Regions from separate parts of the Streptomyces sp. NPDC048331 genome, predicted to be linked through region 2. Evidence: riboswitches for the same ligand, from Rfam matches in the RefSeq annotation. Region 2 holds a riboswitch; the other holds the start of a gene.

Region 1 (7,272 bases), on a different contig from region 2:
AGAGGAAGGAGTACTCCAGCGGCTCGGTGATCCCGGTGACGAACGAGGTCAGCGCCACCGACAGCATCAGACCGCCGACCTCCTTGCGCCGCCGCGGCTTCGCGCAATGCGTGATCGCCAGCGCCGCCGCCGGCAGCGCGAACATCATGATCGGGAAGAAGCCGGTCAGGAACAGGCCCGCCGTCGGGTCGCCGTGCAGGAACATGTTGATGTCGCCGTGGTACGTCTGCCCGTCCGGCGCCGTGTACGACCCGAACTGGAACCAGATCGGCACGTTCAGGAACTGGTGCAGGCCGATCACCAACAGCGCACGGTTCGCGACGCCGAAGATCCCGCCACCCCAGGCGCCCAAGCCGCGCAGCCAGTCGGAGAAGCTCTCCAACGCGTCACCGACCGGCGGCCAGACCCACAGGCAGAGCGCCGCGAAGGCGATCGCGACGAAGGACATGACGATCGGGACCAATCGCCGCCCGTTGAAGAAGCCGAGCCAGTCCACCAGCTTCACCCGGTGGTACCGCTGCCAGAAATAGGCCGCCAGCAGGCCCATGATGATGCCGCCGAACACCCCCGGGTTCTGGTACGTGTACGCCGTGAAGGTGTCGTTCGGCCCCAGGCAGCCGCCCCCGATGTCCTTGGTCCCGGCCGGGCACGCCTTCTGGAACGCGTGCAGCACCCCCCGGTAGACGAGGAACCCCGCCGTGGCCGCCAGCGCCGTCGAACCGTCCGCCTTCTTCGCCATCCCGATCGCCACGCCGATGCAGAAGAGGAGAGGAAGGCCCAGATCGGGATCGAGCAGCGCCCCGCCCGCGCCCGCCATCACCTTGGCCACGTCCGTCCACTGCAGGCCGTCCTTGCCGAACACGTCCGGCTGCCCCAGCCGCAACAGGATGCCCGCCGCGGGCAGCACGGCGATCGGGAGTTGCAGGCTCCGGCCCATCTTCTGCAGCGCCTGGAACGCGCCGTGTCGCCAATTCGGTTGCGGTACTGCGGTGGCGCTCGTCGCGCTCATCGGCGTCCTCCCTGACCGGCCCGTTTTTGGCTGCGGCAGCACGTACGGCACACTGGTGTAGACCAGTTGTGGGCAGGTCGCTGCTGATCGTCATCATTCGGCAGGGGTCGGTCATGCGCTCGCGTAGATGGGCCAACCGTGCGTTACCGTGACAAAGCGGACCGTGCAGGTGGGTAGCCATGTACCGGCCGCCGAGACTCGTTCTTCGAAACACTCAGGGAGACACACATGGCCACCAAGGCTGAGAAGATCGTCGCCGGGCTCGGCGGTATCGAGAACATCGAAGAGGTCGAGGGCTGCATCACCCGCCTGCGCACCGAGGTCATCGACCCCAGCAAGGTCGACGAAGCCGCACTCAAGGCCGCCGGCGCCCACGGCGTCGTCAAGATGGGCACCGCCATCCAGGTCGTCATCGGCACCGACGCCGACCCCATCGCCGCCGACATCGAAGACATGATGTGATCCGGACCCCCTAGTGCCGTGACCGGAAAGGTTCACCGGGTCGCGCTGCCCGGCACGGCACCTCGCCGCGTTGTCGGACCACGGCGGTACGTCCGGTACGAGCCGTGGCCCTCCGCCCGGGGGCCCCTCCCAGCGGTAGCTGGGGGAGATGCACCGCACCGGACAACGCGACCCGGCAAACCTTTCCGGTCACGGCACTAGCCCCCGGCAGGACCCGGCGGACCCCGTCCCGGAAGCCCCGGACGGGGTCTTCGCGTACCTCCGTACCGACTAGGCTCGCCACCATGTCTCGCATCGACGGCCGTACGCCCGAACAGCTCCGCCCGGTCACCATCGAACGCGGATGGAGCAAGCACGCCGAGGGCTCCGTCCTCGTCTCCTTCGGAGACACCAAGGTCTTCTGCACCGCCTCCTTCACCGAAGGCGTCCCGCGCTGGCGCAAGGGCAGCGGCGAAGGCTGGGTCACCTCCGAATACTCGATGCTGCCCCGCTCCACCAACACCCGCGGCGACCGCGAATCCGTCCGCGGCAAGATCGGCGGCCGCACCCACGAGATCTCCCGCCTCATCGGCCGCTCCCTGCGCGCCGTCATCGACTACAAGGCCCTCGGCGAGAACACCATCGTCCTGGACTGCGACGTCCTCCAGGCCGACGGCGGCACCCGCACCGCCGCCATCACCGGCGCCTACGTCGCCCTCGCCGACGCCGTCGCCTGGGGCCAGAAGAAGAAGTTCATCAAGGCCGGCCGCAAGCCCCTCACCGGCACCGTCGCCGCCGTCAGCGTCGGCATCGTCGACGGCGTCCCGCTCCTCGACCTCTGCTACGAGGAGGACGTCCGCGCCGAGACCGACATGAACGTGGTCTGCACCGGCGACGGCCGCTTCGTCGAGGTCCAGGGCACCGCCGAGGGCGAGCCCTTCGACCGCAAGGAACTGAACGCCCTCCTCGACCTCGCCGCCGGCGGCTGCGCGGACCTCGAAGCCCTCCAGCTGGGCGCGCTCGAACTCTAGCCGGCAACCGCCGGGCCCGACCCGGCGTCCAGGAAGATACGGGCGCACGGTTTCGCCACCGTGCGCCCGTCCTCGTAGCGTCCAAGCCCTCAGGGGGAGAACCGCATGAAGCTCCGCATAGCGGCCATAGCCGTGGCCGCCGTACTCACCGTCCCGGCCCTGTCCGCCTGCGACGCGATCTCCACGGCCATGGACTGCGCGAACACCGCCGTGGCCATCACGGACGGCGCCAACGACCTCCAGCAGGCCGTCTCCCAGGCGGGCAACAGCCCCCAGGACGCCCAGAACGCGCTCAACCAGATCGAGACGAACCTCAAGAAGATCGGCGACCAGACCGACAACGCCGACCTGAGCAAGGCCATCGACTCCATGAACACGGCCGTCAAGAACGTCCGCGCCTCCATCGAGAGCGGCAACAGCGCCCCGGACATCCAGCCGGTCGCGGACGCGGCGAGCGAGCTGTCCAAGGTCTGCACCCCGGGGTGAACCGCCCCCCGGGATAATGGGGGCATGACCTCGACGCCCAGCCGCCTCATCCTGGCCACCCGCAACGCGGGCAAAGTCTCCGAACTCCGCGCGATCCTGTCCGACGCCGGCCTGCCGCACGAGCTGGTCGGCGCGGACGCGTACCCCGAGATCCCGGACGTCAAGGAAACCGGCGTCACCTTCGCCGAGAACGCCCTCCTCAAGGCCCACGCCCTGGCCCGCGCCACCGGCCTCCCCGCCGTCGCCGACGACTCCGGCCTCTGCGTGGACGTCCTGCACGGCGCCCCCGGCATCTTCTCGGCCCGGTGGGCCGGCACCCACGGCGACGACAAGGCCAACCTGGACCTGCTGCTGGCCCAGCTCGGCGACATCGCCGACGAGAACCGCGGCGCCCACTTCGCGTGCGCGGCCGCCCTGGCTCTCCCGGACGGCACCGAACGCGTCGTCGAGGGCCGCCTCCTGGGCACCCTGCGCCACACCCCGTCCGGCACGGGCGGCTTCGGCTACGACCCGATCCTCCAGCCGCAGGGCGACACCCGCACGTGCGCGGAACTGACGGCGGCGGAGAAGAACGCCATCTCCCACCGGGGCCAGGCCTTCCGAGCCCTGGTCCCCTTCGTCCGAGCCCTCCTGGGCTGACGTGGACCATGCGAGAGGGCCCGCACGCGTATGCGTACGGGCCCTCTGCCTGCGTGCGGTCGGGGGGACTCGAACCCCCACGGGTATCACCCCACTGGGACCTAAACCCAGCGCGTATCGCCAATTTCGCCACGACCGCGACATATTACCCAATTCGGACATCTAGTTTGTCCGGGCTGCGCTCAGTCTACGGTGCGGTCCGCAGTCTTGGTGCGGCGGTTCCGGCACCACGTGTCGGTCAGTGAGTGGCAGTTGGGGCACAGGCACCGGAGGTTCTCGCGATGGTTGTCGCGCCAGTCCCCGTTGATGTGATCGATCTGGAGGGTGATCGGCCGCCCGCGCCACTCCCCGGTGTTGCCGCACTCTTCGCAGGCATACGGAACGCCGATCTCTTGCAGTGCCCGATGAAGACGGGGGCGGTGGACGCGGGCCGCCCCCTCGGGAAGCTTGGTCAGGACGGTGTCGGCGGGGTCCTTCCGCGGGCGTACCACCTCAGTGGTTGCCCAGGTGCGCCTCTTGAAGTGGCTGACGTCGAGTCCGAGCCGGGTGACCAGCCGCCGAACGCGTCGGTGGTTCACGTCATTGACGTGAAGGCCGAGGGCGCGCACGAGGTCCGCCTAGCTCGGTGCTGCCGGAACTGCCGCGCGCAGCGCGTCTTCGGGGACAAGGATTCGCGCGTTCCGGAAATGGGCGGTGCCTATGCCGTGCGACTTCAGCATCCTTCCGAGGGCGGTCGGCCCAGCCCCTCGATGCGGCGACCGCGGCGGCCAAGGTGTCGCGGTCGTGCGGTTCTCCCATGGTGTGGCCCCTCCGTGCTCCGTCCGGCCGCGCGTGCGGCTCTCGTACGGAGCAACGGGTCCGGGTGGCGAACGGTCACGGGGGGTTTCGTCCGATAAGCGGAGCGGCCCGCACCGGTGGGTGCGGGCCGCTCCGTGGGTGCGCCGGGGTCAGAGGCCCAGGTCCTTGATGATCTTGGCTACGTGGCCCGTGGCCTTGACGTTGTAGAAGGCGTGCTCGACCTTGCCCTCCTCGTCGACGACCACCGTGGAGCGGATGACCCCGGTGACCGTCTTGCCGTACAGCTTCTTCTCGCCGTACGCGCCGTACGCCGTCAGCGTCTCCTTCTCCGGGTCGCTGACCAGGGTGACCTTCAGGTCCTCCTTCTCGCGGAACTTCGCCAGCTTCTCCGGCTTGTCCGGGGACACACCGATGACGTCGTAGCCGTGGCCCGTCAGGAAGGACAGGTTGTCCGTGAAGTCGCAGGCCTGCTTCGTGCAGCCCGGGGTCAGCGCGGACGGGTAGAAGTAGACGATCACCTTGCGGCCCTTGTGATCGGCGAGCGAGACCTCGTTGCCGTCCGCATCGGGCAGGGTGAAGGCGGGGGCGGTGTCGCCCGGCTGGAGTCGCTCGCTCATCGTGACACTCTCCTCGGGAGGGGATCGGTATGCCATGAGACTAAGCTGACAGACTGTTCATGGCGGACTACGCCCCACACGACCACGACGACGGAGGCAGCGCGGTGCCGGAAGCCAGGACCCCCGCACAGATCGAGGCGGACATCGTCCGCCGCCGTGAGCAGCTCGCCGAGACGCTCGACGAGATCGGCGTGCGCATGCACCCGAAGACGATCGTCGGGGACGCGAAGGCACGGGTCGCCTCGACCGTCGACCAGACCGCCGGGCGGGCCTTCGCCAAGGTGAACGGGATCGTGACGGATCTGCGGGACGGTCTGCGGAACGAGGACGGGACTCCGCGTATCGAGCGGATCGTGCCCGTGGCGCTGGTCGCGGTGGGCCTGGTCGGGCTGCTCGTGGTGTCGGCGCGCCGCAAGCGCGGATGACCCTGAGGGGTACGGGGCGGGCGCGGGCAGGTAGGTTCGTGGGGTGAGCGAGAACACCACCCACGACAAGCTGCCCATCCGCATGCTGCACGACCGCGTGCTCGTGAAGTCCGATCTGCCGGAGGGCGAGCGGCGCTCGGGCGGCGGCATCCTGATTCCCGCGACGGCCGCGGTGGGCAAGCGGCTGGCCTGGGCCGAGGTGGTCGCGGTCGGGCAGAACGTCCGGACGGTCGAGCCGGGTGACCGGGTGCTGTACGACCCCGAGGACCGTGCCGAGGTCGAGGTGCGCGGCGCGACGTACGTGCTGATGCGCGAGCGGGATCTGCACGCGGTGGCCGCGGAGCGGCTGGAGGGGTCGGAGGACTCCACCGGGCTGTATCTCTGAGTCGAGCTGTTGGAAAAGGGCTGGTGGCGCAGGTCACCGGCCCTTTTGCGTGCCTTTTGCTACGGTGGAGGGGAACCCCGACGAGACGCGCCGTACCGGGTACGACAAGACGACGCACCCCGTATCGCTCGTTGTCTCGGAGGTGCCGTCATGGCATGGGTTCTTCTTCTCGTCGCCGGTCTGCTCGAGGTCGGCTGGTCGATCGGCATGAAGTTCACGGACGGGTTCACCCGGCTGTGGCCCAGTGTGTTCACGGGTGCCGGGATCGTCGCGAGCATGGTGTTGCTGTCCTATGCCGCGAAGACCCTGCCGATCGGTACGGCGTACGGGGTGTGGGTGGGCATCGGCGCCGCCGGCGCGGCCGTGCTCGGTATGGCGGTGTTGGGTGAGCCCGTCACCGCCGCCCGGATCTTCTTCATCTGTCTGCTGCTGGTCGCCGTGGTGGGGCTGAAGGCGACCTCCGGTCACTGACCGGGCTATTCGAGGAACGCGGACGGCGGGCGCAGGCCTTCGGCCGGGCCTCCGTCGGTGCCTTGTGCGCTGCCCTGGGTGCTGCCTTGCGTGCTGCCTTGTGTGCCCTGGGTGGTGCCGCCCTGGTCGCCGCCCTGGGTGGTGCCGCCGTTGTCCTGACCGCCGTTGTCCTGGCCGCCGTTGTCCTGGCCCCCGTTGTTCTGTCCGCCTTGGTTCTGGCCTCCGTTGTTCTGTCCGCCCTGGTTGCGTCCGCCCGTCGTGTTGGAGGGTGCGGGTCGGGTCGGGCGGTCGGGGGTGCTGGGCGAGGGTTCGTCGGGGGTCTCCTGCGGCGGTTCGGATTCCGGGCTGGGCGGCGGGGGCGGTGCGGCGCCGGGCTGGAGTTCCAGGTCGAAGTCGACGGGGTCGGTGCCTTCCAGGGCGGTCTTGGTGTACGCGGCCCAGATCCGGGCGGGGTAGCCGCCGCCGCCGATGCGGGCCTCGCCGAGGGCGCCGTAGAGGGATTCGAGGGTTCCGGTGTCGGGGTCCTGGCCCATCATCGAGATGACGGTGACCAGGTCGGGGGTGTAGGCCGCGAACCAGGCCGAGCGGTCGAGTTCGCCGGTGCCGGTCTTGCCCGCGGCCGGGTGGCCGGCGGCGAGGGCGGCGGTACCGGTGCCGTTGTCCACGACGCTGACCAGCATGGACGTGGTGGTGTCGGCGGCTTCGCGGCTGATGGCCTGGGTGGGGGTGCGTTGGGGGAGGCCGATGGTGTCGCCGCCCTTGGTGATCTTCTCGACGAAGGTGTAGGGGGTGCGGCGGCCGTGGTCGGCGAGGGTGGCGTAGGCCTGGGTCATGTCGAGGACGCCGGCCTGGAGGGTGCCGAGTGCCATGGCGGGGCCGGGGACGAAGTTGGGGGTGTTCTCGGGGATGCCGAGGTCGATGGCGGTCTTCTTGACCTTGCCGGTGCCGACGTCGACGGCCATCTGTGCGT
Region 2 (7,272 bases):
GATCCGTAGACGAGGTCGAGCACCCCGTAGAAGGGCAGGGTGACCAGTGAGACGTCGTCGCGGGTGCGGCCGTGGACGGCCTCTATCTGGCGGGCGATGGACAACGCCATGCGGTGGGTGTACTCGACGCCCTTGGCGGGGCCCGTGCTTCCGGTGGTGAAGCCGATCATCAGCAGGTCGTCCCCGCCGGTCGGCGCCGCCGTGTCCGCGGGTCCGTCGGTCGCGGGGGTGGTGCGCAGCGCGGACAGCGTGTGGCCGCGGCCGAGCCGGCGCCGCCCCAGGGTGACGGGTACCCGTACCGCGGCGAAGGTACGGCGACCCAGGACGCGTACGAGTTGCGCCAGGGGCGGCCCGATGAACGCCTCGGCGCCCACGGCCCGGTAGCAGTGCAGCATGCGCCGGACTCCCATACCGGGATCCACGACGACGGGCACGGCCCCGACCCGGAACAGCGCGAAACAGAGGGCGAACAGCTGCGGCCCGGGTGGAGCCATCAGCACCGTTCGTGTGCCCCGGGTGATCCCGGCGCGCCGGAACCCGCGGGACAGTTCCTCGACCGTGTCCTGCAACTCGCCGTAGGTGACGGTGCTGTAGCCGCCGGAGCCCCGGCCCTCGGGGTGGACGACGGCCGGCTTCTCGGGAAAGGCGCGGGCGTTGCGCTCCAGCCATCCGGCCAGGCCGTCCGACAGGGAGGCGGATCGTTCCACGGTCGGGTCCTCGATGGACCTCGTCTGCGGCACCGGGCTCACCTTCCCTCGGGCCGGTAGAGGGCGCACGCCGCGCTCGGACCGGCGCCGACCGACACGAACAGGAACTGGTCGTGGTCGTCGTGGCGTACGCCGTCCGTCGCCCGGAGGTAGCCGAGGACCGGCGCCGCGGTGTGCGGCTCTCCTGGGGCCCCGCCCGCGTCGGTGGTCGTCGACGGGCCGATCACCAGCGTCTCGTCGAGATCGATGCCGAACTCCCGGGCGTAGTCGGCGACGGCCCGCGCCGCGAACTCGCCGAGCCGCTCCGCGTGATCGGGCTCGCGCCGGACGGTGATCGTGGTCCGCCCGTGCCGGCCCATGGTGGCGGTGTCGAGGTAGCCCTCGACGTCGGTGGGGCGGTCCGCGGTGTAGTGCCGGACGGGGCCGAACCCGGCCTCGGGGTCGGCGCTGCGCTCCAGCAGGAGGGCGCCGGCCAGGTCCGCGTACGGGTAGTCGGCGTCGTGGTCCGCGTCACCGCCGGGATGGACGTCGGCGGCCGTGATCAGCAGCCGTTCGGTGCTTCCCGTGTCCAGCAGGGCCTGGCCCACCTGGACGGCGTTGAGCACGCCGCAGGCCCCGTTCATCAGGTCGAAGGAGAAGCCCGCGGCCGGTTCGGGGTCGGCGATGTAGTCGAGGTTGATGCCGACCTCCTTCTGGACCAGGGCCGCCATGGCCGGTTCGAAGGTGTTGTGTTCCCGGTAGACGCCGACGTTGATGAGCGTGCCGATCGAGGAAGCCGGCACCTGTGCGCGTGCCAGGGCGCCGCGGGCGGCCCGGCCGGCGAGGTCCACGACGGAGGCCGGTGCGGACCGGTCGGGGAGTGCGGTCGCGGCCGCGCTGATGATCATGCCCATGGCTCACACCCCCACGTTCGTGAGCGTCGCGGACAGGGCGCCGGTGACCACGCCGGAGGCGGCAGGCACCAGCAGGTACTTGGCCCCCGGACGGGCGCCGCCCGCCCTGAGGTGCTCGCACAGCGTCAGGAAGTGCGAGGTCGTGGCGGTGTTTCCGTACCGCTCCACGACGGAGAGCGAATCGGGCATGGGGGTGCCGAACTCGACCTCGGCCGTCTGGTTGACGTAGTCGATGAAACGCGTGCCGACCTGGTGCTGGATGACGTGGTCGAACTCCTCGGCGGCGAACGCCCGCCCCCGCTTGGCCAGGAAGTCCCCGTGGAAGCGCGGCCACAGCTTGAGCCGGTCGCGGTCGTGCATCTTCTTGTTGTCCGTGTAGAGGGAGATGCCCGGGGACCGGTCGCTGGGCATGCCCATGCACAGGTGGGAGTACTCGGAGCAGGTCATGAGCTCGATGTAGTGGATGCGGTCGGCCTCGTCGACGGAGACGTCCAGGACGACCGCGGCCGCCGAGTCACCGACGGAGAGGGAGGCGAACTGCGGGTCGTAGGAGTCGGCCATCTCGCGTGCGGCGGTCTGGGCGACGCGGGTCGCCTGCTCGCCGCTGACGACCAGCCCGCGCCGCACGGCACCGGAGCGGATCATCCGGTCGAGCAGCCACACGCCGGTCATCATTCCGGCGCAGGCGTTGGAGACGTCGAAGTGGATGGCGCAGCGGGCGCCCAGCTCCCCGGCCAGCATCGCGGCGAAGGACGGCTCGAAGGTGAAGCGGCTGCCGTCCTGGAAGCGGGTGATCGACGCGGAGATGACGATGTCGAGGTCGGCGGCCTCGTAGCGGGAGGACTCCAGGGCGTCCCGGGCGGCCGCCAGGGCCATCCCGAACGAGTCCTCGCCGGCGGTCGGTTCGGGGTCGTACACGCGTCGCTCGGTGATCCCGGTGATCTTCTCGATGTCCACCTCCCCCAGCCCCGGGACCAGGGCGGCGAGTTGCGGAGTGGTCTGGACGGTCGCCGGAAGGTGGACGCCTAAGGCTTCTATTCGGCTGTGTGCGGTGGCGGTGCTCATGTGTGTCGCTCTCCGTGGCGGTCCGCCGCGGGCAGGGGAGTGCCAGGGCGGTGGTTGACAGAGGGGTTCAAGGGGTGTCCGGGGAATAACGGACAGTCAAGTTACCGTAGCGTACGGAGATGACGGCGATGTGTCAGAGCTTCGCAAATCCGGAACATACGGTCGAATATCGGCCACCCGCCGCCACCCGTCGCCACCGCGACACCAAGCAGAATCCGAGCTTCCGCCCCTCTTCACCGCAGTCGCGCGCTCGAAAACCTGTCCGGAACCGCTCGGTCCACCTGGCGGGACACGATCGAGGCGGACCTGGGTGACCCGCGATCGAGCACCCCGATCTGCCGCCGGCCGACCCGGCGCTCCTCGACCCGCCGCTCGCCCGGCTCGCCGCGGACCGGCCCGTCGAGACCGACGAGACCTTCCCGCTCGACACCCTGCGCGCCGACGGTCGCGTCGACCTGTGCGAGCAGGGGCTCGGCCCGGCCGGCGCGGCCCGGCTGCTGCCGGCCGCCACCGCCTCCGCGCACGCCGGGCACCTGCTCGACGGCAACCGGATCGGGCCCGACGGGGTGGGCTCCCTCGTCGGGGCCCTCGGCGACGACACGACCGTCCGCGCCCTCCGGCTCACGCGCAACCCGTTCTTCGTGGACGGCGCCCGCACACCGACCGCGCTGCTGCGCCGCAACACCGCCCTGCGCACGCTCGATCTGGTCGACACCGGGATCGGCGCCGACGGCTTAGGCCTGCTGCTCGACGCCCTGCTGGAGCGCGAACAGCCCCTGGAAAGGCTGTTCCCCGGCGGAAACGGCCTCGGCGACGAGGCACCGCGATCCTCGCGGCGGCCGCGGCCGGCTCGGCGCACCCGGTCCGCCTCGGGCTCGGCGGCAACGGGATCGGCGCCGCCGGAGCGCGGGCACGCCGCTCGCCGGCCGACCGGACCGCGTACGCGGCGCTGACGAACAGCGCCCCCGAGACCCCGAACACGCTGCGCGGATCGCTCGCCAGAACGGCTCGGCACCGGCTCCGGGAGAGGGTTCCGGGCATCCAGGTGAGCTCCGTCAGCACGAGCAGCAGGAGCAGCACGATGCCGAGCACGGCCGCGACACCGCCGTGCCATGCGTATGTCCCACTCCGCGTGAATGCCCTTACGCACGGCTGATGTTGTGGAATCGGGCTCATGGGTACGGTCCTTGACGGCAGGCCAGGTAACCCTCTGTGTTTAACTCCCCGGAATTCGGTAACAAGATGTAGTGACAGGAAGTCAACACTCGACGAAAGGAAGGACCATGAACCTCGTCACCGTGCTCATTCTCCTCGCGGTCCTCGCGCTTGTCGGCCTTCTGATCGCGGCTCCCAGCGCCACCGTGCGGCGCAACCCGTTCCCGGGCCGCCGACAGCGAGGCGACCACCGCCGCTCGGCCGCGCCCCGGTCGACCCGGGTACCCGGGCAGCGGGGCATCCAGCACCACGCGCCCTGACCCGGGAGTGTCCAGGGCCGCACGCCCCCGCCGTCAGACCGACGGCGGGGGCGGTCCCTGCGTGAGGAGCCGGGCCGCGGCGAACTCCTCGCGGGAGGCCTGCTCGGCCAGCTCCAGGTAGCCGTACGCGTCGTCGCCGACCGGGATCCGCAGGGTGTGGGGTCCTGGGCCGCGACGATGTCGAGGACCCGCGCGGCGAAGTCCTCGGGGCGCCCGGTCTCCGGGTTCTCCGCGAGACCCCGGGCGCCTTCGAGCATCTCGCGGTTGGTCACGTCGTAGGCCGGGATCCGCTGGTGCGCCTCCGTCATGGAGGTGCCGTAGCGCGTGGCGAACATCCCCGGCTCCACCACCGTGACGCGGATGTTGTGCGGGGCGGCCTCGACGGCCAGCGCCTGGCTCATGCCTTCCAGGGCGTGTTTCCCGGCGACGTACGCGGCCAGGCCCGGAAAGGCGATCCGACCCACGACGGACGAGATGTTGACGACGTGCCCGTGGCCTTGGGACCGCATCAGCGGCAGGACGAGCCGGGTGAGCCGCCAGGGGGCCCACGACCAGGGTCTCCAACTGGTCGCGCAGCTCGGCGTCCGAGACCTCCTCCACCGCGCCGAACAGTCCGATGCCCGCGTTGTTGACGAGGACGTCGATGCCGCCGAGACGCTCCGCGGCGCTACGGACGGCCTCCTCGCAGGAGGCGGCGTCCCGCAGTTCGAGCGGGATCGGGACGATGCGACCGGGCCAGGCGGCAGCGAGGTCCTCCAGGTCGGCGGTCTTGCGGGCGGTGACCGCCAGCGCGTCCCCGGCCCGGGCGGCGGCCGTGGCCAGCGCGTGCCCGAGGCCGGAGGAGCATCCCGTGACCAGCCAGCGTCGTCCCATCGTTCCCCCGTGGCGCGTGCGTTGTTCCGGACTGTGGTGGTGACGGCCATGGTCAGGGGACGGCGGCCCGCGGTCATCCCCTCGCGCGGGGGCGTGCGGAGGCGCGCGGGCGCATGTAAGGGCGCGCACGGCACGTCCCGCTCCGGCGGCGCCGGGCCCTCACACCCGGCGGCCGGTCGTCAGACGGTTTCGGTGGCGAAGAGCTCAAGGTGGCCGCAGTGCGGGCAGCGGAAGGCCTCGATGCGCCGCCGGGGCTTGCCCAGCCGTTTGGCGCCGCCGAACAACCCGCGTTCCAGCGGACCGGCGATCCAGCGGGCGTACCCTCGGGCCCCCTCCCCCGCGTCCTCGACGAAACCCGGCTCCAGGCCGACACCACCGCAGTACGTACATCGCATCGGGTCCACGGAGCGAGTCTAGGAAAACCGGGTGAGGTAGTTCACCGAGGGGGGCGCCCCGGACCACGGTCGGCGTTGCTAGATTGTCCGGCGGCCGGTCCAAGGCCCCGGACGAGATGCGCCGTACCCGGTTACGCACGACGACGCGCGAGGTACTGCACGAGCAGTGCCGTCCGCTGTCCGCACCCGGGCAGCGTCCTCGTCGAGCAAGATGGGCCGAACAGCATGACCGTGCCACTCACCCGCAGCCTGTACCGGACGACCGCGCACGCCGCGGGGGGACGTACCGGATCCGTCCGTACGGACGACGGACGCCTGGACGTCCGTCTCGCCCCGCCGCGCAAGAAGGTGCCCGGCACCACCAACCCCGAGCAGCTCTTCGCGGCCGGTTTCGCCGCCTGCTTCACCTCCGCGCTCGCGGAGGTCGCCGCCGAGTTCGGGGCGGACGCCTCCGCCGCCCGCGTGGCCTGCGAGGTCGAGCTCGGCACCACGGACACGCCCGCGGGTTACGGCCTCGCGGTGACGCTCACCGTCGGCCTGCCCGGGTGGCGTGCGGCGGACCTCCAGCCCCTGCTGCACCGGGCGGACGCGGTCTGCCCGTACTCCCAGGCCGTCCGTGGCAACGTACCGCTGACGCTGCTGGCCCTGGACGAGGCCGCCGCCGATGACCACGCCTGAGCCGGGACACCCGGGGCAGGTCCCGGACGGCCCCGGCGTGCCCGTGCCCGAGCGCGGCGCCTGGCTGCGGTGCGGCATCAGCCATGACGGCGGACCCCTCGTCGAGGACCGCGAGGTGGTGTGGCTGCAGGCCGGATCCTGGTACGCCGACAGCCGGGGCTTCGCCGGAACGACATCCTTCGACGGCTCCCGGACGCACTTCCACCACCTCACCGGCGAGCCCGGTGAGGACACGGGCACCCTCCGGTGGGACGGCGCGAACCTCGTGGAGACGGGCACCAACGCGGACGGCAGCACCTTCCTGGAGATCTGGACCCCGCTGCCCGACGCCGACGGCGTCCTCGGTTCCTGGTCCGGCCCGGACCACCACGTGGTGCGCGTCGGCCGCCACGTGGTGCACGTGGATTCCCACACCGGCACGTACTGGCGGCTGTAGGCCGCTCGCGCGGCCCGCAGGAGCGGTCGGCGGACCGTCAGGGCAGGAGACCGGCCGGGAGGTATTCCCCGTACGACGAGGACGGCCGGCCGGTGACCTGTCGGACCAGGTCCTCGAGGGGGTCGGCGGCCTCCTCCGGCGCGGGCGCGCCGAGGCGGGCGGCGACGTCCTTGCGGAGGGTCGGGAGCAGGGCGTAGAGGCGGTCGCCGGGGCAGGAGGTGGCGTTGAAGTCGCGGTGGCCGTAGATCTCCGACGCGGGCAGGCCGTACTGGTCGCAGATGTGGGCACACAGGTCGGCCAGCGCCGCGTACTGCGCCGCCCGCGGGACCTCCGAGGTGTACGTGCCCTCGTTCTCGATGCCGATGGACACCGTGTTCTGGCCCACGCAGTGCGCCGCCCGCACCTGGCCGGTGCCGGCGCGCAGCTGGGCCAGGCTGTTGTGGCGCCCCTCCATCACGAAGGCCCCGCGGCTGACGGTGAAGTGCTGACCGGTGTCGATCCAGCCCTGAGCGTCCATGTGGTAGGTCTGGATCGCGCGGGCGAGGGCGACGGCGCGCTGCTTGGAGTAGTCCGTCACGTTCGCCGTCGCCGTGTGGTGGACGATGATCCGCTCCGGGCGGTTGTCCAGGACGACGACGGGTTCGGACGCCGCCCGCGCACCCCAGGCGGCGCAGCCGATGATGTCCGGGGTGGCGGCGGAGTACGCCCGCCCCGCCGCGGCGACCGGCAGGGCCGCGGCGGTGGCCAGGG

Evidence for each region. Region 2 has a riboswitch for guanidine ahead of ACGFYY_RS09900 (Ohr family peroxiredoxin). Riboswitches for the same ligand answer to the same signal wherever they lie in the genome.
Region 1: it holds a riboswitch for guanidine, as region 2 does, so the genes downstream of both, ACGFYY_RS29540 (multidrug efflux SMR transporter) here and ACGFYY_RS09900 (Ohr family peroxiredoxin) in region 2, are expected to answer to the same signal.

Annotation. Positions count from the first base shown of each region.
Region 1 is NZ_JBICYT010000024.1:110,754-118,025, forward strand. Features, by position in the region: gene ACGFYY_RS29490 (PTS transporter subunit EIIC) at 1-1,009, opposite strand, end outside; partial or broken gene ACGFYY_RS29495 (glucose PTS transporter subunit EIIB) at 1,229-1,471, shown strand; gene rph (ribonuclease PH) at 1,756-2,481, shown strand; gene ACGFYY_RS29505 (hypothetical protein) at 2,587-2,967, shown strand; gene rdgB (RdgB/HAM1 family non-canonical purine NTP pyrophosphatase) at 2,992-3,606, shown strand; tRNA gene ACGFYY_RS29515 (tRNA-Leu) at 3,661-3,745, opposite strand; gene ACGFYY_RS29520 (HNH endonuclease signature motif containing protein) at 3,789-4,214, opposite strand; gene bcp (thioredoxin-dependent thiol peroxidase) at 4,554-5,021, opposite strand; gene ACGFYY_RS29530 (DUF3618 domain-containing protein) at 5,126-5,446, shown strand; gene ACGFYY_RS29535 (co-chaperone GroES) at 5,490-5,831, shown strand; guanidine-III (ykkC-III) riboswitch at 5,879-5,950, shown strand; gene ACGFYY_RS29540 (multidrug efflux SMR transporter) at 5,982-6,302, shown strand; gene ACGFYY_RS29545 (transglycosylase domain-containing protein) at 6,308-7,272, opposite strand, start outside.
Region 2 is NZ_JBICYT010000004.1:402,353-409,624, forward strand. Features, by position in the region: gene ACGFYY_RS09865 (fatty acid CoA ligase family protein) at 1-740, opposite strand, end outside; gene ACGFYY_RS09870 (hypothetical protein) at 746-1,600, opposite strand; gene ACGFYY_RS09875 (3-oxoacyl-ACP synthase III family protein) at 1,604-2,665, opposite strand; partial or broken gene ACGFYY_RS09880 (gala protein) at 2,986-3,578, shown strand; gene ACGFYY_RS09885 (SDR family NAD(P)-dependent oxidoreductase) at 3,924-4,649, opposite strand; partial or broken gene ACGFYY_RS09890 (SDR family NAD(P)-dependent oxidoreductase) at 4,690-5,013, opposite strand; gene ACGFYY_RS09895 (hypothetical protein) at 5,193-5,408, opposite strand; guanidine-III (ykkC-III) riboswitch at 5,496-5,558, shown strand; gene ACGFYY_RS09900 (Ohr family peroxiredoxin) at 5,634-6,086, shown strand; gene ACGFYY_RS09905 (hypothetical protein) at 6,073-6,522, shown strand; gene ACGFYY_RS09910 (peptidoglycan recognition family protein) at 6,560-7,272, opposite strand, start outside.